Regions from separate parts of the uncultured Halovibrio sp. genome, predicted to be linked through region 3. Evidence: predicted binding sites of a transcription regulator. Region 3 holds the regulator's gene; each other region holds the start of a gene.
The links. Region 3 encodes FliA, which starts transcription of late flagellar genes. Its sites were predicted from a motif close to CTAAAGTTNNNNNNNNNNCNGCCGATA; they were not measured.
Positions count from the first base shown of each region.

Region 1: a site for FliA is predicted at 1,972-1,998, ahead of flgM (flagellar biosynthesis anti-sigma factor FlgM). Genes of this name have one in related genera too.
Region 2: a site for FliA is predicted at 4,892-4,918, ahead of QZ501_RS11765 (flagellin). Genes of this name have one in related genera too.

Region 1 is NZ_CAJXMA010000051.1:12,270-20,407, reverse strand. It holds partial or broken gene QZ501_RS10580 (hypothetical protein) at 1-251, opposite strand, end outside; gene QZ501_RS10575 (type II secretion protein ATPase) at 357-1,097, shown strand; gene QZ501_RS10570 (flagellar protein FlgN) at 1,111-1,602, opposite strand; gene flgM (flagellar biosynthesis anti-sigma factor FlgM) at 1,609-1,932, opposite strand; gene flgA (flagellar basal body P-ring formation chaperone FlgA) at 2,068-2,799, opposite strand; gene QZ501_RS10555 (chemotaxis protein CheV) at 2,965-3,906, shown strand; gene QZ501_RS10550 (protein-glutamate O-methyltransferase CheR) at 3,924-4,754, shown strand; tRNA gene QZ501_RS10545 (tRNA-Ser) at 4,839-4,927, shown strand; gene QZ501_RS10540 (alpha-L-glutamate ligase-like protein) at 4,958-5,911, opposite strand; gene QZ501_RS10535 (inactive transglutaminase family protein) at 5,911-7,434, opposite strand; gene QZ501_RS10530 (RimK/LysX family protein) at 7,431-8,138, opposite strand, start outside.
Region 2 is NZ_CAJXMA010000067.1:752-8,889, reverse strand. It holds gene QZ501_RS11785 (transporter substrate-binding domain-containing protein) at 1-262, opposite strand, end outside; gene fliS (flagellar export chaperone FliS) at 325-732, opposite strand; gene fliD (flagellar filament capping protein FliD) at 783-2,768, opposite strand; gene QZ501_RS11770 (flagellar protein FlaG) at 3,098-3,520, opposite strand; gene QZ501_RS11765 (flagellin) at 3,593-4,810, opposite strand; gene QZ501_RS11760 (flagellin) at 5,073-6,308, opposite strand; gene QZ501_RS11755 (SapC family protein) at 6,462-7,229, opposite strand; partial or broken gene QZ501_RS11750 (hypothetical protein) at 7,495-8,138, shown strand, end outside.
Region 3 is NZ_CAJXMA010000037.1:119-7,823, forward strand. It holds partial or broken gene QZ501_RS08770 (protein phosphatase CheZ) at 1-559, opposite strand, end outside; gene cheY (chemotaxis response regulator CheY) at 576-959, opposite strand; gene QZ501_RS08780 (RNA polymerase sigma factor FliA) at 1,059-1,790, opposite strand; gene QZ501_RS08785 (MinD/ParA family protein) at 1,837-2,643, opposite strand; gene flhF (flagellar biosynthesis protein FlhF) at 2,703-3,992, opposite strand; gene flhA (flagellar biosynthesis protein FlhA) at 4,019-6,205, opposite strand; gene flhB (flagellar biosynthesis protein FlhB) at 6,308-7,447, opposite strand; gene fliR (flagellar biosynthetic protein FliR) at 7,463-7,705, opposite strand, start outside.

The sequences.
Region 1 (8,138 bases), on a different contig from region 3:
AGGTGGGTGTAGAATTCCGAGGCGACCTGGAAGGCCTGATGGGCAAACCGGGTTTCCGGATTGTAGTCCACCGCCGGCTTCATGTAGAGCGCGCCCCGGCGTTCTGGGTCCGGCGGAGAGGGTGGGGCAGGATCCAGCACGGTTGCCTGTATGCCGCTCTCCGCAAGCCGGCGTGCCGCAAGGCTTCCGGCTACCCCGCCGCCGGCGATGATCACGCCCGGTTGTGGATCCGATGCATCATGAGAGGCCATTTGACGTTCCGTTACCTTTCATAAAGTTTAATTTCTGTACACGGATCACAGGCCGCGCCACTATGATCCCGGATTTTCGGATTGCACAACAAGAGGGTGGCATCCATGGCAACGCCCAGCTCCCAGCAGCTTGAGAAAAGCCGTCTCGGTCGGATCCTGGTCAATCGGGGCTACATCACCGACTATCAGCTCCAGGTGGCGTTGGAGGAACAGCGCGAATCCGGCGACAAGCTGGGTGCGATTCTCCTGCGGGCGGGCTGGCTTTCCGAGCGGGAGCTGCAGCGCACGCTGCGTCACCAGAACCGGTACCGTTATGCGGCAGCATTGACCGCCATGGTGATTACGCCACTTCAGCCGGTGGCTGCACTGGCATCGCCTACTCCGGCGCTGCCTGCCAAGGGGCCCCAGACCAGCAGCCAGCAGGTGCGCATCGACAGCGCCAGCATGCAGCCTCTGAGTGACAGTGAAATGGGGGGCGTTGTGGCCCAGGGGAGGGATACCTTCCCCGCGGGTGCGGTTCAGCTGTCCGCCATTCCGGCCTCCGATGCAGAAGCCGAAGACCAGGCTCTGGATGCCCTTGAGTTTACCGCCCGCACTTTCCTGCCTGCCATGAATTTTCTGGATGCGGACGTGACGGTGACAGGCGTGGAGTTCGGGCCGGATGGTCCCGGATTTGCCGTTGGCGAACAGGGTGGTGTGAGTCTGGCCATGCCGACTCATATCCATGAGATCCGTATGGAAGGCATCCGGGTGGAGGGTGCGCCCGCTTCCCATTCCATGGGGAACATCACCATGAGGAACATCCGCTTCTCCAGTGCCTCCAGCCTGACCATCAGGTCCCGCTGAGCCGGTTGCGGCATCAGGCGCTGGCGAATACCTGGCTGTGGGTAAGGCTCTGGGATTCGCCGGTGCTTCCGTAAAGCGCCTGCTGTTGGTCCACTCCGCGGATGATATCCGAGATACGGGATATGCGGCGCTGAAGGTGACCGAGGATTCGGCCATTGACGGCATTGCGGTGCTGGCATTCGCTGAGCTGCTTCTGGGCAGCTTCCCAGCGCTGCATCAGGAGTGAATCAGCGCCTGCCTGGTCACGGAGGTAATCGCTGACGGCCTGACCACTGTCCGGCCTGTATCCGAGCTGGGCAAGCAGGCGGATTTTCTGTTTCGCCCGTTCCCTGAGTGCATCAAGCAGTTCGTTTTTTTCACTGGTCGCCTGTTCCAGCTGCTGCATATCGTTGCCGGCCAGGGACCGGGGTTCCTGCTCCAGTACTTCGGCCAGCCGGGTGAGGTTGGCCTCGTCCTTTCTCAGCAGTTGATCCAGCGTTTCGAACGTTGTCTTGCGGTCAGTCATGGCGTTTTACCCGAAAATGCTGTCATCCACATCAAGCATTTTCTGGGCCAGTTTTTCGGCATCGACTGAGTAGGAACCGTCCTCAAGCGCTTCACGGATGCGGGACACCTTGGCGTCGTCCACTTCCGGCTGCTGCTGGAGCGTCTGCTCTGCAGCCTTGATGTTGCGTGCGTCCGGGCTCAGGTCCACGCGGGTGCTCTCGCGCGCCTGTGAGCCGCCTTCCGCGGGCTGCTGTGGCGTTTTCTGCCCCTGGGCGTCGTCACGCTGCCGCAGGGTCTGTTTCTGGGTGTTGAGGGCGTTGTTGTTGGCCCCATTGAAATCGATTGCCATGGCTTTCACCCCGTTCGGATCCGGATTCTCTGTGAATTGTAACGGCAGCGTGGCCGCAGACTTTAGCCTTGCGCGGCATTTTTTCATCACCAGGCATGGAACTGCCGCTTTTCGGCATGATCCTGCCGCTTCCGTTCAGTTGATCGCGACCCGTCCGGGCTCGGTGATCCGGCCGCGGACCCGGCGCCCCGAGTTTTCGTTGATCACTGGAATCTGTTCGCCCACGCGGCCACTGCGCTCGGCCTTGCCTCGGGTTGTGATGGAGAATGCATCGCTTCCTGCAGAGATGACTACGCGGTCGCCGCGCTCCACTGCCAATGGTTTCTCGACCATGTGCGGCGTGATCGGAGTACCCGCGCGGATGGTGCGTGTGGCCTGCATGCCGATCATGTGCTCGGGATCCCGGAACCCGTTGCGGCGCTGTTCGTTGAGGACCACCGGGCTTGAGCGCAGCATGTCCGGGCTGAGCCGTTCGCCACGGCCAATGGGCCGGTCCGCGACCCAGCCGTCCACCTGGATACGCACTGTCGCACTGAGAAAGATCCGCCAGGGTTGATCCCCCTGACAACTGACCAGCAGCGTGGTGCGCGTGGAGCGTTCCGGGTCACCAGCGAATTCGACCCCCAGCGCCTGCGGGCAGCGGTTGAGCGAGAGTCGGTTGTCCACGCTGCCAATGTCGTATTCAACCTCGCGCCCCTTTGCAGCCTGTTCCTTTGCAAAGGATTCCAGGAAACCGTCCGCCGCGTCCGTGATGCGTTCAGCGGTGGTCTGCTCCGGTTCCGAAGCCGTTGCCACCCCCGGAAGCAGCATGGCAGCCAGGAGGAGATAGCGGAAAACCGGCATTGGATTGGCGTTGGCGATGCGCATGGCGGTCAAAATGTCCTATCCTTGCGGGTAATCGGTGCCACGTTCGACCCGTGTCGGGGGTGGCACAACCCATACCGGCGAAAATCCGGCATAAGCCGGACGTTGTTCGCATTCTTCCGTTATGAAATGCAACAACCATGCCGGCTCATTATGACGGGCAGGACTATGGCGGGACTACTCGACAACGTGAATCAACGTACCCAGATGGTGGGGCAGAACCGGCTCGAACTGCTGCTGTTCCAGCTCAAGGGGGAGCAGTTCTACGGCATCAATGTGTTCAAGGTCCGGGAAGTGCTTCCCTGCCCGGCATTGACGGCAATTCCGCACAGCCACCCTGTGGTCCGGGGGGTTTCCTACGTGCGGGGTGAGACGGTGCCGATCATTGATACCGGTATGGCCATCGGCAGACAGCCGATTCCGGATGAGGAACTGTCAGAGTCGCTGGTGATCGTGTCGGAATACAACCGCAAGACCCAGGGGTTTCTTGTGCGCCGGGTGGAACGGATCGTTAACCTCAACTGGGAAGATGTGCACCCGCCACCCAAACGGGCCCGGGCGGAGTACCTCACGGCGGTCACCGAGCTTGAGGGAAAGCTCGTGGAGATTCTGGACGTGGAGAAGATCCTGGCGGAGGTGTCGCCCATTGATGACAGCGTGAGTGAATCCTTCCAGTCGACGCTGGATACCAGCGGTGATGCGGCAATGCGTGTGCTGGTCGCGGACGATTCCTCCGTGGCGAGAGGGCAGATCAGGCGCTGCATGGAAGCGGTCGGGCTTGAGGTCGTCATCTGCAATGATGGCCGCGAGGCGCTGGAATACCTGGAGTCACTGGTTGCGGATGGCAGCCCAATCCACGATCATCTGGCACTGATGATTTCCGATGTGGAGATGCCGGAAATGGACGGTTATACGCTGGTGACACACTGCAAGGACAATCCAGCTCTGGCTCCCCTGTATATCATGCTGCATTCGTCGCTCAGCGGTGTGTTCAATCAGGCCATGGTCCAGAAGGTCGGTGCTGATGAATTCATGGCCAAGTTCAATCCCAACGAGCTTGCGGAGCGGGTTATGGCAGTCATGGATAAGCAACAGCATATGCCGTCCTGACGGAGACGCCGACACCGATGAGTTCCGAGATCAGCCAGGAGGACTATCGCGCCTTCAAGGAGTTCCTGCAGGATGCCTCCGGCATTCTGTTGGGGGACAACAAGCAGTATCTGGTGAAAAGCCGTCTGCGGCGGATCATGACGGAGAACCGGTTCAACAGTCTTGGCGAGCTGGTTCAGCGCCTGCGTAAGCAGCCGCGCAGCGAACTGCGCGAGACCGTGATTGACGCCATGACCACCAACGAGACGCTCTGGTTCCGGGATACCCATCCGTTCCGCATTCTCGAGGAGCGGCTTCTGGGAGAGATGGCTGCGGAGAGCTCCAGCCAGCCCCTGCGGATCTGGTCAGCTGCCTGCTCGACCGGGCAGGAGCCGTACTCCATTGCGATGGTGATTGACGAGTACCGGCGCCGTAATCCCGGCCGCCTGCGCCGCCCCGTGGAGATCATCGCCACGGACGTGTCCAAGCCCGTGGTGGACGCGGCAAAGGACGGTATCTATGAACTGCTGGCCCTAGGGAGAGGTCTGTCCGCGGATCGTCAGAAGCATTACTTCACTCAGCTTCCGTCCGGGAGTTGGCAGGTCCGCAAAGAAATCCGTGACATGGTGACCTTCCGCGAACACAACCTGCTGGAGCGGTTCGGTTCCGGCAGGTTCGACATTGTCTTCTGCCGGAATGTGCTGATCTATTTCTCCAGTGATCTCAAGCACGACATCCTGGTACGCACCCACGGCATACTGAAGCGCGGTGGCTACCTGATCCTGGGTGCCTCCGAGTCGCTCAACGGGCTCAACCAGTACTACGAAATGGTCCAGTGCCGGCCGGGAATCATTTACCGCGCCAAGTGAGTGTTGCGTTCGGGCCACGTTTTGCGTACAGTCTGCGCCCATCAAACGCGGCGGGCCCTACAGCCCACACGCGTACCGATCAAAGGAGAGGTGTCCGAGTGGTCGAAGGAGCGCGCCTGGAAAGCGCGTGTACGTACTGCGTACCGAGGGTTCGAATCCCTCCCTCTCCGCCAATACAGAACCCGGCCATGTGCCGGGTTTTTTTATGTCGGGATCTTCTCCCCGAACTCCGCCATGGCCATCCCCGCCCGTGCCTCAGCGCTGTCCGGGGTGTTCTCCGGGGCCTCAATCCACTGAAGCCGGGGCAGAAGTCCCTTGCCATTGGCAATCTGGATGGCCAGGCCAGGCCGGGCGTTGAGCTCCAGCATCAAAGGCCCCCGGTTGCGGTCGACCACGATGTCGGCGCCCAGATACCCGAGTCCGGTCAGGTCATGGCAGCGGGCGGCGAGGGTGAGGAGGTTCTGCCAGTCCGGGATGGCGATACGGTTCAGGTCAACGCCGGTGTCCGGATGGCTGTGTACGCGCCTGGAGTGTTGTACCGCGTGTATGCAGCGGCCACTGGCCAGGTCCAGCCCGACGCCGATCGCGCCCTGGTGCAGGTTGGCTTTGCCGTCGCTGGCATGGGTTGAGAGCCGGAGCATGGCCATTACCGGTATCCCGCGGAAAATAATGACGCGGATGTCCGGGACGCCCTCGACGGACAGGGACTCGAAGTAGGGGTCCGCCTCGATAAGGTCCTCGATGATGACCGAGTCGGGGGCGCCGGCAAGGGAGTGCAGGCCTGCAAGAATGTTGGAGCAGTGACGCTGCAGGCTACCCAGCGTGAGGGCCTGTCCGGATGCCTTCAGGAACTGCTCGCCGTCGCGCTCCCGGATGACCATAATGCCTTTGCCGCCGGCCCCACGGGAGGGTTTGATGGCGAAACGCTCGAGTCCCCCGAGGCGCTTACCTAGATCGCGGACGCCATGCTGGGTATCGATGACATCGCGCAGGGTGGGTGTAGCCACCCCGTGCAGCATGGCCCGCTCCTTGGTGAGCTTCTTGTCGTCCACCAGCGGATAGAGGCGGCGCTCGTTATACCTGGAGATATAGGACACATTCCGGCGGTTCATGCCCAGCAGGCCATGGCTCCGGAGTGTGGCGGGAGACACCAGCATCAGTCCTTCTCCACCATCGAACGGAAACGGTAAAGCTCGGACAGCTTGTAGCCCGTGTACTGCCCGACGAGCAGGATCAGCGCGAGAATGATCAGGTGGACCTCAGGGAAGTTGAAGGTAAGGTGTCGGACCGTCGCCAGCTGCATGAGCCCATAGGCGGCAATGGCCACCAGCAGGCTGCCACCGCCCTGTATGGCGACTTCCCGGGCCCCCTGTTCCTCCCAGATCACCGACATCCGCTCGATGGTCCAGGCAATGATGATCATCGGGAAGAAGGTGATGGTCATCCCAAGGTTGATCCCCATTTCATGGCCAAAGACACTCAGCAGACCTGTCAGCAGCACCACAAGTACGATCATGGCGGCGATCCGGGCCACCAGCAGGAGGTTGAGGCGTGACAGATACCCTCTCAGGAGCAGTCCCAGCCCGACAATGGTCAGGAAGGCGGTGAGGCCCGGCAGCAGCGTTGTCTGGATGAAGGCCAGGGCAATCAGAACCGGCATGAAGGTGCCGGATGTGCGGATGCCGATCACGATCCGCATGAAGGCCACAACCAGGGCGCCCAGGGGCAGCAGCAGGAGGAGCTTCAGCATGCCCTGTTCCTCAATCGGCAGCTGGTAGAGGCTGATGTAACCCAGAGGCTGGTCGGCCGAGGTCTGGCTCTGGGCGAGGTCGAGGGCGGGAATGCTCTGGCGCATCATCGAGAAGCGCACCTGGGAGTTCTGCCCGCCCATGACATCCAGAACGGGCCCGCTGGTGCGGTGCCAGACCAGGGTATTGGGCGTGATGCCCTGCTGGCCACCGCGCTCCAGGTCATAGAGGTGCCAGGAATCCTCGATGTAGACGTCCACCAGCGGCTGGAGGCTCTGGTTGCGGCGGGCATCCTCCAGCTTCAGGCCCATGGCGAGACGGGCTGGGACACCGGACTGGTTGAGAAGGCGGACAACCAGCTGCTGGGGTGAGTGCTGGTCCAGCAGCAGTGCCGCGTTCTGGTCGTTGGGGCTCTGGACTGCCTTGATCAGTTCCCGGGTCAGGCTCGCCGGTGTACTGGAGCGCCGCCGGGCTGTTTCCAGCAGGTCGGCGGCGGCTGTGGCCTGGGGCTCCTCCCAGATGATCCGTTGGGGGTCAGAGGGAGCCTCGGTGTTGCCGCTGGGGCGGGGCGTTCCGTTCTTGCCCGGAGCGAACTGAACCTTGTAATAGAGGGTCTGGGGGCCCGTCGCTTGCCGCTTGGACCATTCGCCACGACGCCCCGTGGATTCAATGATGCGCGAGAACCCGTAACCCGGAGAGGCGGCCTGTTCGGAAATGATACGGTAACCCGGTGGGTCATTCGGGAGGCTCAGGCTTGCCAGCGTCTCGTCTCCCATGGCGACGAAATCGATGCGTGCCTCCACCAGCCAGACTGGCGTGTCGTTTGCTGGCAGCAGGGGAATCCCCAGGCGGTCATGCCGCAGCCACATCATTGACACACCAATGATGATCAGCACCGATACAGCGAGGAAGAAAAGTGGCTGTTGCCTCATTCTTCACCCTCGATGCTGCCGGCGGCCTCTTTCAGTTTATCGGGGTCACTGAGTATGAACTGTCGTGATACATCCACCGTGAACAGGTCCCTGAGGATGTTGCGCCCGATCAGGGCAGGGTAGGTCAGGCGTTCCCGGTTGCTCAGGGTGAACTCCGCAACCCGCTCAATCGAGCCGATGCGGTACTGGAGTTCAATCACTGCGCGCCTTTCATTCTCATCAGTGGATGCCTGGATGATCTCCACGAACCGTGACACCGGGCGTTCCAGTTCCATGGCGCCGCGGTCTGCGAAATGCTCGCCCGCCAGTGTGAAGCGGACATAGTCATCACCGTCGCGCTCAAAGAACTCGATATCCCTGGCGTCCAGGGATGAGGTATTGGCACCGGTGTCGATCCGTGCCTCAAAAAGATGATCCGGCGGCAGCAGGCGGATGCCCTCCACCGAACCGATGGTCGTGAGTCCGGAGCACTGTTCGTTCCCGTTGGCCGGGCCGGTGTTCAGGATCGGGCAGGTGTCGCCATCGTTGTTGGTGCTGCGGGATGCAAGATGACGGTTGGTGACGCTGCGCAGCCGCTCCATCTGGTCCTGGACATTGGCGAACCCCTGCTGCTGCTGTTCCGCCACGTTCCTGTTTCCGCTCAGCAGGGCGTTGAGCAATACCTGCTGGGAGGCCAGTTGATCCTGCTGTTGCGCCAGCTGCGT
Region 2 (8,138 bases), on a different contig from region 3:
CATGCCCCTCCTCCATTTCCAGAATGGCGCGGCTGTGCGGGCGGACCTGGTAACGGATGGGGATATCGGTACGACTGCGGATCGCTTCCACCAGATCCACAAGCAGACCACGGCGCTCGCCTTCCGGCGTGCGCTCAGCCCAGGGCTCTATGGCCGCGAGGCTGAATGTGATGGGGTCTTCAACGGTGGAGTTGGCCTGCAGGGCAACAGAGCCCAGCGAGGCCAGCAATACAAGGGCACCGTACAACAGGGCACGCAGCATGGATGACTCCAGTCCTCAGGCTCGCCCTGAATTAAAGCACAGGGACTGAAATCCGTCATCCCTCAGCCGGCGTCGCGCTGGCGCAGGAAGTCCAGGGCCTCTTCGCGGATGCCTTGCCAGCCTTCCTTGACCGTGCGTAGAAGCCCGGCAACTTCGTCCAGTTTTTCCACGTCATTGCGCATGCTGGCTTCCAGAAGAGCTCTCTCCATGTAGTCGTAGAGCCTCTCCAGTTCACCGGCCAAATCCCCGCCTTCTTCAAAATTCAGGGAGCCACGTAGCACGGCCACGATCTCCATGCTCTTGTTGATCAGATTTCCCTTGGCCGCGTAATCCTTTGCCTCAATCTTGCCCTTCGCCATATTAATGCGTTCAAGCGCCCCATCCAGAAGAAGCTGGACCAGCTTGTGGGGATCCGCATCCGTGATGCTGGTCTGGGTGTTAACCTGCTGGTAAGCCTGCAGTGCGTTCATGGTGTTACCCCTGTTGCCTGGCTTGGTTGTTCATGATCAGGAGGCGACGATCACCCGCCGCCAATCATCCCGCTGCCGCCGCTCATACCCGCCAGTTGCTGGCTCAGATACTGCTGCGTGCTGTTGAATTCGGCAATCCGCGCGTCCGCGGAGCTGAACTGGCTCGTCAGGCGTTCGCGGTAGGACTGGATACGCTCATTCAGGTCTTCACGCTCCTGCGCAATGTCGTCCAGTTCATTATTGAGTGCATCCGTACGGGAGCTCAGGGCACCATTGGAGCCGACCATGTTGGAAACGGTATCGACCATCCGTTCGCTCACACCCTGTATGAACTCAACCGTCCCACGATCACCGGTCTGGCTGCCATTAATGCGCACCTGGATGCCGTCTGCCGCATTGTCACTGCTATCCGACAGGCGCAGCACCCGACCATCACCTTCCGCCGTAGCGCCATTAATGGTGCCCGCAACGTCATTGCCTGTTGTTCCCGTCTCAACGGCCAGCCCGAGCTCTGCCTCGGTGTTGGTATCAACGCTGGTGATGGCAACATTTGAGTCGCTGCCGTAACTGCCCGAGGTAAACGTGAGACTGCCGCTGCCATCAACGCCAACATTTACGCTACGGTCCGCCGAATTCAGCGCATCATTGTTGTTGAGCTGGGTCTGTATCTCAGTCGCAAGCTCATCACGGGTATAGGTGCCCGCAGTCAACTCAATGCTGGCGCTGGTCTGCCCATCGACCTTGAACGTCAGGCTGTTGTTGTCGGCATCAACGTTGATACCGGTCGCCGGTGTCTGGTTACTGGAGACCAGCTGCCCCTGGGTCGCTGCCTGGCTCACATTGATGCTGTATTCGCCGGCCTCGGTGTTCACACTGCTGCGAACGAATTCCACCTGGGAATCGGATGTGCGGCCCTGCTCCGCGAAAAGCGCCGTTACATCGTCCGGGTTGGCCTTCAGCTCTTCCTGGAACTTCTGGGAGTCAAACTCAAGCTGCCCGGTCTGGAAATCCGTACTGATGCCAACGTCCGAAAGACTGCGGACACTCGCGTTCTCAAGACCCGGAACGATCTGGTTGAGCTCCCGCTTGAGCTGGTTCTCAACGTTTCGCACCGTGGCATCACCGGTCAGCAGACTGCCCCCGCTATCCTGGCTGAAGGAGGTCAGCTCGTTGACCGTGCTCTTGAAAGCGTTGAACTTGTCCACGAACTTCTGGACCTTCTCGGCGACCGCGCCGGTGTCCTGGCTGACCCCGACGGATGTTGTCCCAGTGTTCTGAAGCTGGAACGTCAGCCCATCCACAACGCCTTCGACGCTGTTGGAAGAACGCGTCACGTCGATGCCGTTCACGCTCAGCTTGGCATCCTGGGCAGCAACGGTTTCTTCCATGTTCTTCGTCGTGTCGTTGAACGCGAACTGCGAGAGGCCGGTGTTGTCGGTGTTGTTGCCGTCGGAATCCGAGACCGAGATGGTTGCGCCGTTGGCCGTACCGCTTTCGTCCGAGGACAGGGTCAAGCGATAGCCATTACCCGTGTCCACGATGCCGGCGGACACACCCGCGTCGGATTCGTTGATGCTGTTGGCGAGCCCCTGAAGGGTGTCGTTGCTGCCATCGACTGTGATGTTGGTCGTCTTGTCGCCAGTCTGAATGGTCAGGGTCCCCTGCCCAACGCTCGTTGTATTGCGGTCCGAAAACGAGCCGGAAGCGAGGGACTGGTTGGTCGCAAGCTGCTGCACATCGAGGTTATAGTTCCCCTCGCTGGCATTGGCACTGTCCACGGAAACGCTGACACTGTCACCGTTGGTCGAGGCGGAAAACGACTGCATCGCTTCCGGAGAGCCCAGCTGGCGCATGGGAAGCCTGAGATCGGTCACGGCACTACGGATCTTGCCGAACGCCGAAATCATCGCCTCGGTTTCTTTCTGCTCCTGGTTGAGCCGATTCTCGGTGGGGCCTCGCTCCGCCTGAACCAGCTTGTCGACCAGATCAGCGTTGAGAACGCCCGACCCGACGCCAAGGGATGATATGCCGCCCATGGACAACCTCCTCCCGAAGGTACTGTTGCCTGTCTATAGAGTGTAACGGCCAATTGCGGCAAAACTTTGCCTCTTTACCGCTGCAAACCTGTTACTGATTGTAAGCAGGCCGGGTTTTGCCGTCTTTTGGACGATCAATGCACACCGCATGCCACCACTGGTCGTACGGCCTCCGGTAGGAGCGAGCTCGCTCGCGATCAACAACATTGAAACCAGAACCGATCGCCTGCAAGCAGGCTCCTACACACCAAACAGGCCCCCGCAAAAACAAAAAAGCCGCCATCCCGGAAGGATGACGGCTATCCCTTGAACCTATGCTCTACAAGGCTTTACACCTTGATGTTCAGCAACGATAAAGGCTCGTCCTGCTGGAGATTCTCCGCCAGTTTCAGTGCCAAGTCATCCGGAATCTGGCGAACCACCTCATCAGTCTGTTGGTCGATGACGCGAACCACCGTCTGACCGGTGTCGTCGTTCACATCAAATTCCAGGTCCCGCTGCACGGACTGGACAAAATCATTAAGGCGCGAGACCGCCTCATTCAGCTCTTCGCGGATGGCGTCGCTCCGTTTCTCGGACTTTTCAGCCCGGGTTTCCCCGCTCCGTCCAGCCTCGATCGGCGTTACGGAACCGTTCTCACGGCCTTCCCCGCTTGCGGAGGGCTGTGATGATGGCGCTGACACCCGCCCCGATTCCGGCTTTTCGGGGGCCTTGCGGTTCGGGTCCGGGCTGTTCAGATTTATGTCACTCATATCACACCTCACCAGTGCGGTTACGCGGCCCGGCCGCCGCCCCGGAGGGCGACGGCTGCCTTAACGCCCCGCTTACTGCAGGAGGGACAGGACCTGCTGCGGCGACTGGTTCGCCTGCGCCAGCACCGAGATACCAGCCTGCTGCAGCACGTTCGCCTTCTGCAGCTTGGCCGTCTCGGACGCAAAGTCCGCATCCAGGATCCGGCTCTTCGAGGCCTCCAGGTTCTCAATGTTGTTGTTGAGGTTGCTGATGGTCGACTCGAAGCGGTTCTGAACCGCACCCAGTTCACTGCGGAATTCGTTCACCGCATCCAGCGCCCCATCAATACGCACAATGGCATCGTTTGCATTAGCAGCGGTGTCGACCGACGCCGCATTGAGACTTCCGTCAGTAAGCCCAACGGTACCGTCCGAGCCCAAAGTACCGCTCCCATCCAATGGGTTGGTATTGCTACCATCTTTCACGATCGTCAACTCTTCAGTCGATCTAAGCTCGATGGTGAAGCTGCCGCTCGCATCTGTAACGGACGCGTAAGCCGCATTGCCAACCTGATCATTGATTTGCGACGCGACTTCATCGAAAACCGCCTGATCATCTTGGGAAATACCGCTACTATCAAAATTGCCATCATCAAGGGTCAGGCTGACATCGATCTGGTCACCATCACCGACGGTTACTGAAAACGCAGTAGCACCTTCACCACTAGAGTCGCCAGCCGCGAAGTACGAGAAACCGTCAGCACTTGAGAAGGATGCCGAATCTGCCACGGCAATAGTGCCCAAGTCCTCGGTTCTTGCACTCGCATCAAGATCCACACTGATCGTCTGGCCTGCATTGGCGCCCACCTGGAATTTCTGGCTACTGAGCGTCCCATCCAGCACGTTCAGTCCGTTGAAATCCGTCTGGCTCGCAATCCGGTCAATCTCCTCCAGACGCTGTTGCACTTCATCATTCAGCGCGGAACGGTCCGTGTCGTTGTTGGTGGCGTTCGCCGCCTGCACCGACAGCTCCCGCACGCGCTGGAGGTTGTTGGTGATCTCATCCAGCCCGCCTTCCGCGGTCTGTGCCAGTGAGATACCGTCCTGCGCGTTCCGGCTGGCCACGTTCAGGCCGCTGATCTGGGACTCAAATCGGGTCGAGATCGCCAGACCCGCCGCGTCGTCCTTCGCACTGTTGATGCGCAGCCCAGACGAAAGACGCTCCAGCGCCTCGTTCTTGGTCGACTTGGATGCGTTCAGCTCGTTCTGGGCGCTGAGCGATGCCACGTTTGTGTTGATACCGAGTGCCATAACCGTTCTCCTGCCTGTTCACTCTTTTGAGGACCGTAGGCCACCCACCGAGCATTCGATGGTATTGCCTTCTGACTTGCGTAACGGCAGAAAGTGTCAGGCCTTTAGATCAAATGACAGGCTTTTTGTAAATGGATGTAACGGATAAAAAGAAAGGCAGTACCAGCATTCCATAAAAAACCGCCACCTCTTGTTCAGAGATGGCGGCTCCTTAGGATTCACCGCCCCGTCAGAGTGGGGAGCGGCTGCTTCCGAGCTGGGTTTACTGCAGGAGGGAAAGAACCTGCTGCGGCGACTGGTTCGCCTGCGCCAGCACCGAGATACCAGCCTGTTGCAGCACGTTCGCCTTCTGCAGCTTAGCGGTCTCGGCCGCGAAGTCCGCATCCAAGATCCGGCTCTTCGAAGCCTCCAGGTTCTCAATATTGTTGTTGAGATTGCTGATGGTCGACTCGAAGCGGTTCTGAACCGCACCCAATTCGCTTCGGAAGTTGTTCACGTTCTCAAGCGCAGCATCAATCCGCAGAATGGCATCATTGGCGTTAGCTGCGGTATCCACAGAAGCAGCATTCAGACTGCCATCGGTCACCGTCGCATCTCCTCCGCTACCATCAAAGTTACCACCATCTGCACCAGCGAATGGGCTTCCGGCAGCACCGCTTGCGAAGGTCAGCTTGTCAGTCGAACGCAATTCGAAAGTGGCATCACCATTACTGTCCTCTTCGTACGATGCATAGGCTGAGTTGCCTACTTGATCATTGATCTGCCGAGTGACCTCTTCAAAAACCTGGTCAGCAGCTGAAGCATCTACCGTCGCACCAGCAGCAGTCGAAGCATCAAAAAGGTCAGCACTCAAGCTAAGATTCACATCGATCTGATCACCATCTCCAGCTGTGACACTGAACAGGGTCCCCCCATCATCGGTACCAGAAAAGGTCGAGAAATCACTTGCATCCAAGGCACTACTAGTAGAAGCGATCGCCAACTGACCGGTATTGCCAGTTCGGGCGCTTGTATTGAGGTCAACACTGATCGTCTGGCCTGCATTGGCGCCCACCTGGAATTTCTGGCTACTGAGCGTCCCATCCAGCACGTTCAGTCCGTTGAAATCCGTCTGGCTCGCAATCCGGTCAATCTCCTCCAGACGCTGTTGCACTTCATCATTCAGCGCGGAACGGTCCGTGTCGTTGTTGGTGGCGTTCGCCGCCTGCACCGACAGCTCCCGCACGCGCTGGAGGTTGTTGGTGATCTCATCCAGCCCGCCTTCCGCGGTCTGTGCCAGTGAGATACCGTCCTGCGCGTTCCGGCTGGCCACGTTCAGGCCGCTGATCTGGGACTCAAATCGGGTCGAGATCGCCAGACCCGCCGCGTCGTCCTTCGCACTGTTGATGCGCAGCCCAGACGAAAGACGCTCCAGCGCCTCGTTCTTGGTCGACTTGGATGCGTTCAGCTCGTTCTGGGCGCTGAGCGATGCCACGTTTGTGTTGATACCGAGTGCCATAACCGTTCTCCTGCCTGCTCACTCTTTTGAGGACCATAGGCCGCCCCACCGAGCATTCGATGGTATTGCCTTCTGGCTTGCATAACGGCAGAAAGTGTCAGGCCTTTAGACCGAATGACAGGCTTTTTGTAAATGGATGTAACGACGCCTCTCTCACCTATCCCCGAAAATGAAAAGATCGCTTTCCTGCGGGAAAAGGGCATTGCTTCCCTGTTGTTTCGCAGCCAACCACAGCTGTGAGTGGCTCTTCTGGAGGGAATGAAACTGCCTGAGCGAGACGAGGTGAGCATATATCAGCGCAAGAACTCCAGGCTCACGCAGTTCAAGAAACCGTTCATCATCTAGGTTCTTGATTGCCGTCTCATCGACCGCATAAAGCTGACTACTACCTCGTTCGCCACTTCGCGGCACCCATGGGGCAAGAAGATCCAACCTCTCTAAAATACGCATAGCTTTCCATGTGTGCTCCTGCTGGCCCCGAATCTGCTGCAGAACACTCAACGCAGTATGGGTCAGCTCGGAAGGCGTGCCATCAGCCTCGAAAAGAGGAAGGCTTCTTTCTTCGAGCGTCATGTCCTCGGTAAGAGAGGGGTCATTTTCCTCAATACCGAGCACTGGCTCGCCCTGACCCGACTCCACGGAATAGAAAGGATGTGCCCTGAGAACCGCAGGAATATAATCAGCCAACCATTTGCCTCGCGAAGAAACGAAGGGATTCCGCCCCTCCTCCAGGCCCATAAGCGCTATAGGGATCCACTGGTCATCACGCGGCATGAATACCACTGGAAAAAATCGAGCTGCATGAGGTATTTCCTGGCCCCACACCGGCACCATGATTCGATCCCGGGCAAAGCTGAAATCCGTGCTCTGAAGAAGACGAAGACTTCCATGCCGCTCTGGATCCAAAACTGTAACGCTCATAGCTTTCCCCTTTGCATTGATACCAGCCCTTCTCAGTGTCCCATTTTTCAGTCCCATCCTAGCAGCTTTTCTGCTTGATGCCGCAGGCAGCCTGAGCTAGGTGACCTGGTTAGTCCAACCGTTGGCACAGGCTGTGCTTCACCCTGAAAGAAACTGGTGGAGACGGCATTTCTTTGCCATCTTAGGCCCATACTCAGCTTCGCGGCCCGAACCACCGAGACATAGATATTCGCGCCAGCACCTGCATTTCTGGAGAAAGTAACCAATGACACAACGCAAACGCCGAGCCTCTAACCCACAGTCACGCAAGGCTGGAACTAAAGAGAAGGTCAGCCCGGTGGTGAGGGAATCGGCAATCCCAAAACCTGATGGCCTCCTGGAAGCAAAAAACCAGTTGAAGCAGGCTCGGGGAAGCGACAGCGTCCTGGCGGCGGCAAAAGCCGTTCTTCAGATCGAACCCACCGACCCTGATGCCATGGATACCCTGGGGCAACTCCAGATGCTAAAGGGGCACGCGCGGGATGCTACCGAAACCCTGGCGCGGGCGCTGTTTCTACAGCCGAATAATGAAGCGTTACTGGAACGCTACATCCGCGCCGCCGCCAAGGCAGGCCTTCATTGGGATGCGCTTTGTGTCGCAAGACACTGGGTGAGTATCGCCACCGAAAAGCCAGCCGCCGCCACCAGGCTTCTTGCGGGGCTGTATGGGCTGATCGGGAAAGAGGATATCAGCCGGCAGTGGGCATACGAAGCCGCAAGACTGGACCCACTGAGCGTCGCTCAGGCGACGGACCAATCGCAGCTGAGTATTCTCGTGTTATCCAGTATCGCCAGCGGCAGCTATATCTTTCAGCCGAAGTCCGGGAGCCTCAACACCAGCGAAGGCCACAATAATCTCCCTTCCCTTTT
Region 3 (7,705 bases):
GGATCACCTGGCCGGTGAGGTCCTGGAAATCCTGCGCCAGAAGAATCTCGGAAAGATTGCCATGCAGACGATCCGAGTCCGAGACAATGCGATCCAGAAAGGCATCGATCCGCTGGTAGAGTTCCCGGAACTCGGACGGCTTCATCTCGCGGCGACGCAGCCTTCCCCAGTCCTCGCGGATGGCATTGGCCTCCTCGCGCAGGTTGGAAGCTACCGGCATGGTGTCCTCGACCAGGTCCATGGTCCGGTTGGCCGAGCGGCTGGTCAGCTGAACCACGTAATCCAGGCGGTCCGACGCATCCGCCATTTTGGAGAGCTCTTCCTGCTGCTCACGGTTCTCGGCCTTGATCTCGAAATTGCGCAGGGCTTCATGGAGGCTGCGTGTCAGGCGCCCAACCTCACGGTAGAGGCTGCGGTCGCGCACCTCACCCAGCTCAGCGATGCGCTGCATGGCATCGCTGATATTGCCCTGATCGAGGGCTTCCTTGAGGCCAGCGGCGTGCGCTTTGAGTTCCTCAGCCACTTCCTCGGTAATGTCTTCCCGGTTGAGCTCACTCATGCCGTCTGCACCTGGTTCACTCGACGCGTTCAAATATCTTCTCGATCTTGTCCTTGAGCACCGCGGCCGTGAACGGCTTGACCACATAGCCGTTCACCCCCGCCTGGGCGGCGGCCACGATCTGGTCCCGCTTCGCCTCAGCGGTCACCATCAGAATCGGCAGATGCTTGAGGTTCTCATCCGCCCGGACCGCCTGAAGCAGTTCCATACCGCTCATACCCGGCATGTTCCAATCAGTCACCAGGAAGTCGAATTTGCCGTTGCGCAGCATCGGCAGCGCGGTATTACCGTCATCCGCCTCCTCGATGTTGTTGAAGCCGAGGTCGCGCAGCAGGTTCCTCACGATCCGTCTCATCGTGGAGAAATCATCCACAACAAGAATCTTCATGTTCTTGTCCAAAACAGCCTCCAAACACTCCGGTTGTTGTCACGTCTGCCTGGGCGGCCCGTGCACCAACACTCACTTTCACAGTCTAGACGTTTGTCGAAATCTAACCAGTCAGCCCCCGGTACGTTCGAGCATGCGGGCCCGCAGCCGCGCCGCAGCCTGACCGTGGATCTGGCTTACCCGTGACTCGCTGACCTCCAGCACGGCACCGATTTCCTTCAGGTTGAGCTCATCCTGATAGTAGAGCGACAGTACCAGCCGCTCCCGTTCCGGCAATTGATCAATCTCACCGGCCAGCGCACGTCGGAAATCCGCATCCTGAAGCTCGCCCTCGGGTCCTTCCTGCGGGGCCTGATCATTGATGTGTTCGTTTTTCTCCGTCAGCTCATCCAGGCTGAACAGGCGGCCGGTGGTCGCATCACTGGCACGGCTGTGGTAGTCATCCAGAGACACGCCCAGCTCATCGGCGATCTCAGCGTCCTTTGCATCACGTCCTTCCCGGCCCTCAACCGTCTGGATGGCCTCGGAAATACGGCGGGCATTGCGGTGGACTGAGCGGGGCACCCAGTCCCCACGTCGGATCTCATCCACAATGGCGCCGCGGATCCGGATGCCCGCATAGGTCTCGAAGGTCGCACCCTGGCCGGACTCATACCGGCGTGCCGCCTCCAGAAGCCCGATCATGCCCGCCTGCATCAGATCCTCAAGCTGGATATGATCCGGCAGGCGCGCCATCAGGTGCAACGCGATCTTCTTGACCAGCGGCATGTGGGTCTCGACAAGCTCATCCACATCCGCCCGGCGCGTCTGTGTATAGAGATCCAGCGGCCCGGACTGCGTCATGGTTTGGCCACTCCCGTAAGCCCCTGCTCAAGGATGGAACGCCCTGTCAGTCCTGCACAAGCCGTTCAACAAAAAATTCAAGATGCCCCCTTGGCGATGATGGCAGCGGCCACTGATCCACCTTCTTCGCCAGATCCCGGAATGCCTGGGATGCCTTGGCATTCGGGTACAGCTCCATGACCGTCTTCTGCCGGCGAACGGCCTTCTTCACCTGTTCATCCAGGGGAATGCTGCCCACATACTGCAGGGCAACGTCCAGAAACCGCTCGGTGACCCGGTAGAGCTTGTCGTAAAGAGCCTTGCCATCCTGCTCCGTGCGCACCATGTTCGCCAGTACCCGGAACCTGTGGGTGCCATAGTCCCGATTCATCAGCTTGATCAGCGCATAGGTATCGGTGATGGAAGTGGGCTCATCATTCACCACCAGCATCAGTTCCTGCGAAGCCCTCAGAAAACTGACCACGGACTCCGAGATCCCAGCCGCCGTGTCTACTATGAGTACGTCGATGTCATCGCCGAGTTCACTGAAGGCGGAAATGAGACCGGCATGCTCCATATGGCTGAGATTGGTCATGCGCTGGGTTCCGGAGGAGGCGGGCACGATGCGGATACCCCCGGGGCCGTCCACTAGGATGTCCGTAAGGCTGCATTCCCCGGCGAGCACATCGGAAATATTGTAGGTGGCACTGATCCCCAGCAGCACATCGATGTTCGCCAGCCCGAGGTCGGCATCAAGAACCACAACGCGCTGGCCCATCTCACTGAGGGCTATACCCAGGTTGACCGAGACGTTGCTCTTGCCGACACCGCCCTTGCCCCCGGTGACCGCGATCACCTGTACCGGTTTACTCATGCGGAATGGGCTCTCCCGTCCTGTTGCTGTTGCATTGTGAGGAGACGCCCGATCCCATGTCAGGCGCCCTCGGCCATGGCGCTTTCACCGCGATTGAGTGCCTGGTGACGGCGCACCGCCTGCTTGACCAGATCCCCGGCGCCCGCGCGGTGCAGGTCGTCGGGAATCTTCTGACCGTTGGTGTAGAACGCGACCGGCAACCGGCTCTGCGCCGCAAAGCCCACCACCTCGCCAAGCGTCAGGGCTTCGTCCGTCTTGGTCAGGATGCAGCCCGCCAACCCAACGGCATTATAGCAATGCCACGTGGATTGCATAATGCGCGGCTGGCTTGTCGCCGAAATCAGCAGATAGGGCCGCACCGGATGGCGGCTGCTGACCAGCTCCTCGATCTGCTCCTGCCAGCCACGATCCGCCGCCGTGAGGCCAGCCGTATCAATCAGGATCAGCTTGCGGTCCGACAGATCATCCAGAATGGCATCCAGGCTGTTGGCCTCGTCCACCACCCGCACCGGCACATTCAGAATGCGCCCGAACACGAACAGCTGCTCATGGGCGGCCACACGATAGCGGTCCGTGGTCACTAACGCCAGCTTTTCCGCACCGTGACGCAGCACGAACTGCGCCGCCATCTTGCCGATGGTGGTTGTCTTTCCGGAGCCGGTGGGGCCAAGCAGGGCGTAGATGCCGCCACGTTCCAGTGGATTCTCACGCACGGTTTCCACTCGGGCCGCCAGAGCCTTGAGCGCGCTCTTCCACCCGGCGTCGAGCCGCCCCTGGCCATGTTCAGCAGCCAGCTCACGGCCCTGATCGCGCGGCAGCCCAAGATCCTGAAGCCGGTCCGACAGACGCTGCTCGACCACGCCCTGGGTCTTTTCACCGGGCGTCGCGGTGCCCTGCTGGCCGTTCATCTGCTGAAGCATATCCCTCAGGGAATGGATCTCGGCCCGCATGGAGCTCAACGCATCGCCCTCCCCGCCGGGAGATGGGGTGTTTTCCGTCTCCCTCCCAGACTCGGAACTGCCAACGGCCGCTGGCCCCACCGGCTCCTGGCCGTGGTGCGAGCGCTGCTGCACCTCGCTGATGTGGGCACGGGATTTCGCCATGGCCTCCTCCAGATTACGGTGCTTCTCCGCCTGAAGCTCGGCCAGACGCGCGGCGTTGGCCTTGTCCTCGTCCGCCACGCCGAGCTGGCTTCGGACCTCACCCTCGTCGTAATCCAGTGCCGTCACGATTTCGACGCCGTCTTCCACCCGCTTGCTAGAGAGGATCACCGCATCATCACCCATTTCACTGCGGACCATCCGCAACGCCTCGGGCATGGTGGGAGCAAAAAAGCGTTTGACTTGCATGGCAGGGAACCTCCGCCGCCGTCAGTTTATTGGCCAATGGATGACACAATCGTGACCTGCTTGTTCTCCGGAATTTCCTGATAGGAAAGAACGTGCAGCCGTTCCACCCCATACCGGACAAACCTTGCCAGTACCGGTCGCAGGGGGGCCGATACCAGCAGGATGGCGGGTTTGCCAACCGCCTCCTGTTTCTGGGCCGCATCCGAGAGTGAGCGCTGGAGCTTCTCGACCATATTGGGCTCCAGGATCATGCCGATATCATCGGCCGTGCCGGATTGTTGACCCTGCTGTACAGACTTAAGCAACATCTGTTCCAGCTGCGGATCCAGCGTGATCACCGGAACCTCGCTCTCATTGCCAACCAGCTTCTGCACGATCATGCGCTTGAGCGATTTACGCGCCGCGGTGGTCAGAACGCTCGGGTCCTGACTGCGTGGCTGAACATTGACAATGGCTTCGGCGATACTGCGCATATCCCGGATCGGCACCTCCTCCAGCAGCAGGTTCTGCAGCACCTTAAGGAGCAGGCTGATGGAAACGGTGTTGGGCACCAGCTCCTCGGCCAGCTTGGGCGAGGCCTTCTCGAGCTGGTCCAGCCACTTCTGGACCTCCTCGTGGCCCAGCAGCTCGTGGGCATGCTCCTGCAGCACCTGGTTCAGGTGGGTTGCAACCACGGTGGAGGCGTCCACAACGGTGTAGCCAAGCGTCTGCGCCTGATCACGCTGGGCGGGCTCAATCCAGGTGGCATCCAGGCCGAATGCCGGATCCTTACCGGCAATCCCCTCGACCTTGCCGAACACCTGCCCTGGATCAATAGCCAGCTCCCGGTCCGGATGGATCTCCGCTTCCGCCAGCGTCACGCCCATCAGGGTAATGCGATAGACGTTGGGCATCAGATCCAGGTTGTCGCGGATGTGAACCGAGGGCATGAGAAAGCCCAGATCCTGGGAAAGCTTCTTGCGCACACCCTTGATCCGTGCCAGCAGCTGCCCCCCCTGATTCTTGTCCACCAGCGGGATCAGCCGGTACCCGACCTCAAGGCCGACAATGTCCACACTGACCACATCTTCCCAGGCCAGCTCCTTGGTTTCCCCGGTGCCGCCACCGGGCAATGCCTGCTGCTGGTCCTCAGTGATGGTCCGCTGCTGGGCGCCGCCACCCTCACCACCGGCGGCCTGGCGGGCCACCGGCGCGCTGCCGGCACCTTCCTCAACGACCTGCTGGCCGCGCTTCCAGATGAACCAGGCGACAGCCACCGCCATGCCCCCCAAGCCCATGAACGCCACCGTGGGCATGCCCGGGATCAGACTGAGTCCGATCAGGATGCCGCCGGCAATGCCGATGGCGTTCGGGGAGGAGAACATCTGCTCGACGACCTGGGAGCTCATCTCCTGGGACTTGCCCACCCGCGTCACGATGATGGCGGCAGCGGCGGAGAGCAGCAGCGAGGGGATCTGGGCGACCAGGCCGTCACCGATGGTCAGCAGCGCGTAGTTCTCAACCGCCTGACCGAAAGCCAGCCCGTGCTGGAACATGCCGATGCTGACGCCACCGACAATGTTGATGAAAAGGATCAGAAGGCCAGCAATGGCGTCGCCACGCACAAACTTGGAAGCGCCATCCATGGAACCGTAGAAATCCGCCTCACCGGCCACCTCGGCCCGGCGGTCCCGGGCTTCGTCCTGGCTGATCAGGCCGGCGTTGAGGTCGGCGTCGATGGCCATCTGTTTGCCGGGCATGGCATCCAGTGTGAACCGGGCACTGACCTCGGAGACCCGGCCCGCGCCCTTGGTCACCACGATGAAGTTGATGATCATCAGGATGGCGAACACCACCAGGCCCACGGCGTAGTTGCCGCCGATCAGCACTTCACCGAAGGACTCGATCACCTTGCCCGCGGCGGCACCGCCTTCGTGCCCGTGCAGCAGCACGATCCGGGTGGAGGCCACGTTCAGCGCCAGCCGCAGCAGTGTGGCCACCAGCAGCACCGTTGGGAATGCCGCGAAATCCATGGGCCGCATGGCGTAGATCGCCACCAGGATGATCACCAACGACAGGGCGATATTGAAAGTGAAGGCCACGTCCAGCAGGAAGACCGGAATGGGCAGGGTCATCATGCCCAGAAGCACCATGAGCATGAACGGGATCGCGACATTCCCGTCCAGAATGCCCTTCAGGCCTCTGAGTTGGTCGATTGCCCCCGCCCGATCCATGACCGTCCGGTACCTCCAAGCGCTGATAAGTGATCAGGGCGCCGTTTTTCTGGCGCCAAACCGGGTTACAGGATGGTTAGTGCAAGCGCCATACCAGATCCGTCATTCATCGCGTTTGAGGTCATCAGGAATCGGCAACGCCGGCATGACCGGTTTCTTACCCCCATTGCGGCGGTACTGCCGGAGCTGGAAGAGGTAGGCCAGAACCTGGGCCACGGCCATGTAGAGGCCTTCGGGAATGTTCTCGCCAATCTCCGCGTTGTGGTAGACGGCCCGTGCCAGCGGCGGCGTGCGCAGCACATCCACCCGGTGCTCCCGCGCGATCTCCATGATCTTGGTAGCGATCTCGTCCGCCCCCTTGGCCACGACCACCGGCGCTGCCATGCTCTTGCCGTCGTACTTCAGCGCCACGGCGTAGTGTTCCGGGTTGGTGATCACCACGTCCGCGCTGGGCACATCCTCCATCATGCGCCGCTGGGTCATCTCCTGCTGCAGCTGACGGACCTTCTGCTTGACCTCGGGTTTGCCCTCGGTCTCCTTGAACTCGTCCTTTACCTCCTGCTTGGACATCCGCATCTTCTTCTGGTGATCGTGGATCTGGAAGGGCACATCGATCACGGCGATGATGATGGTGGAACAGGACAGCAGGAAGAAGCTCCAGGCCAGTGTCCAGAGCGTATGCTCGGTGGCACGGTTGGGGGATTCACTCGATATTGCAAGCAGGTCTTCCGTGCGGATATCGAGGATCGCCATGGCAATGAGGCACACCAGGGATACCTTGGCCACGCTTTTCCCCAGCTCCACCAGCGAGCGAATGCCGAACATCCGCCCCAACCCCTTGACCGGGCTCATCCGGCTGAGCTGCGGCGCCACTGCCTTGCCGGAGAGCAGGAACCCGCTGAGCATGATCGGACCCAGGAAGGCAGCCACGGCCAGGGCGATGAGCAGCGGCGTTAGCGCGACCGCAGCCGTGGTGGCAGACTGGCCCAGGTGCTGGAGCATCTGGGAGGTGTCAAAAATCTGACCCCGCTCCAGCGCGAAATTGAACTCGAGCATCTGCTTGAGTTCCCCCCCGATGGAACCGCCAAACAGCAGCAGCCCCGTAGCTCCTGCCATCAGGACCAGCGCGGTACCCAGATCCTTGGACTGGGGGACCTGCCCTTCTTCGCGGGCCTTCTCGAGCCGCCTCGGGGTCGGGTCTTCCGTTTTTTCCTGGCTGTCATCACCACCACCTTCCGCCATGGAAGCACCTCCTGATCAGGTTCGCTGCATCTCACGCAGGAAGATGAATGTCTCGCGGCTGAATTCCTGGAAGTGTGGCGCCAGATCGCGCATCAGAACCCAGTTGGCAAAGAGCCCGAACAGCAGCGCGACCGGAAAGCCGATGGCGAAGATATTCATCTGGGGCGCCGCGCGTGTCATCACGCCGAAGGAGATGTACACGATCAGGACCGCCGCCATGGCCGGCAGTGCCAACAGCATGGCGCTGGCGAACAGCCA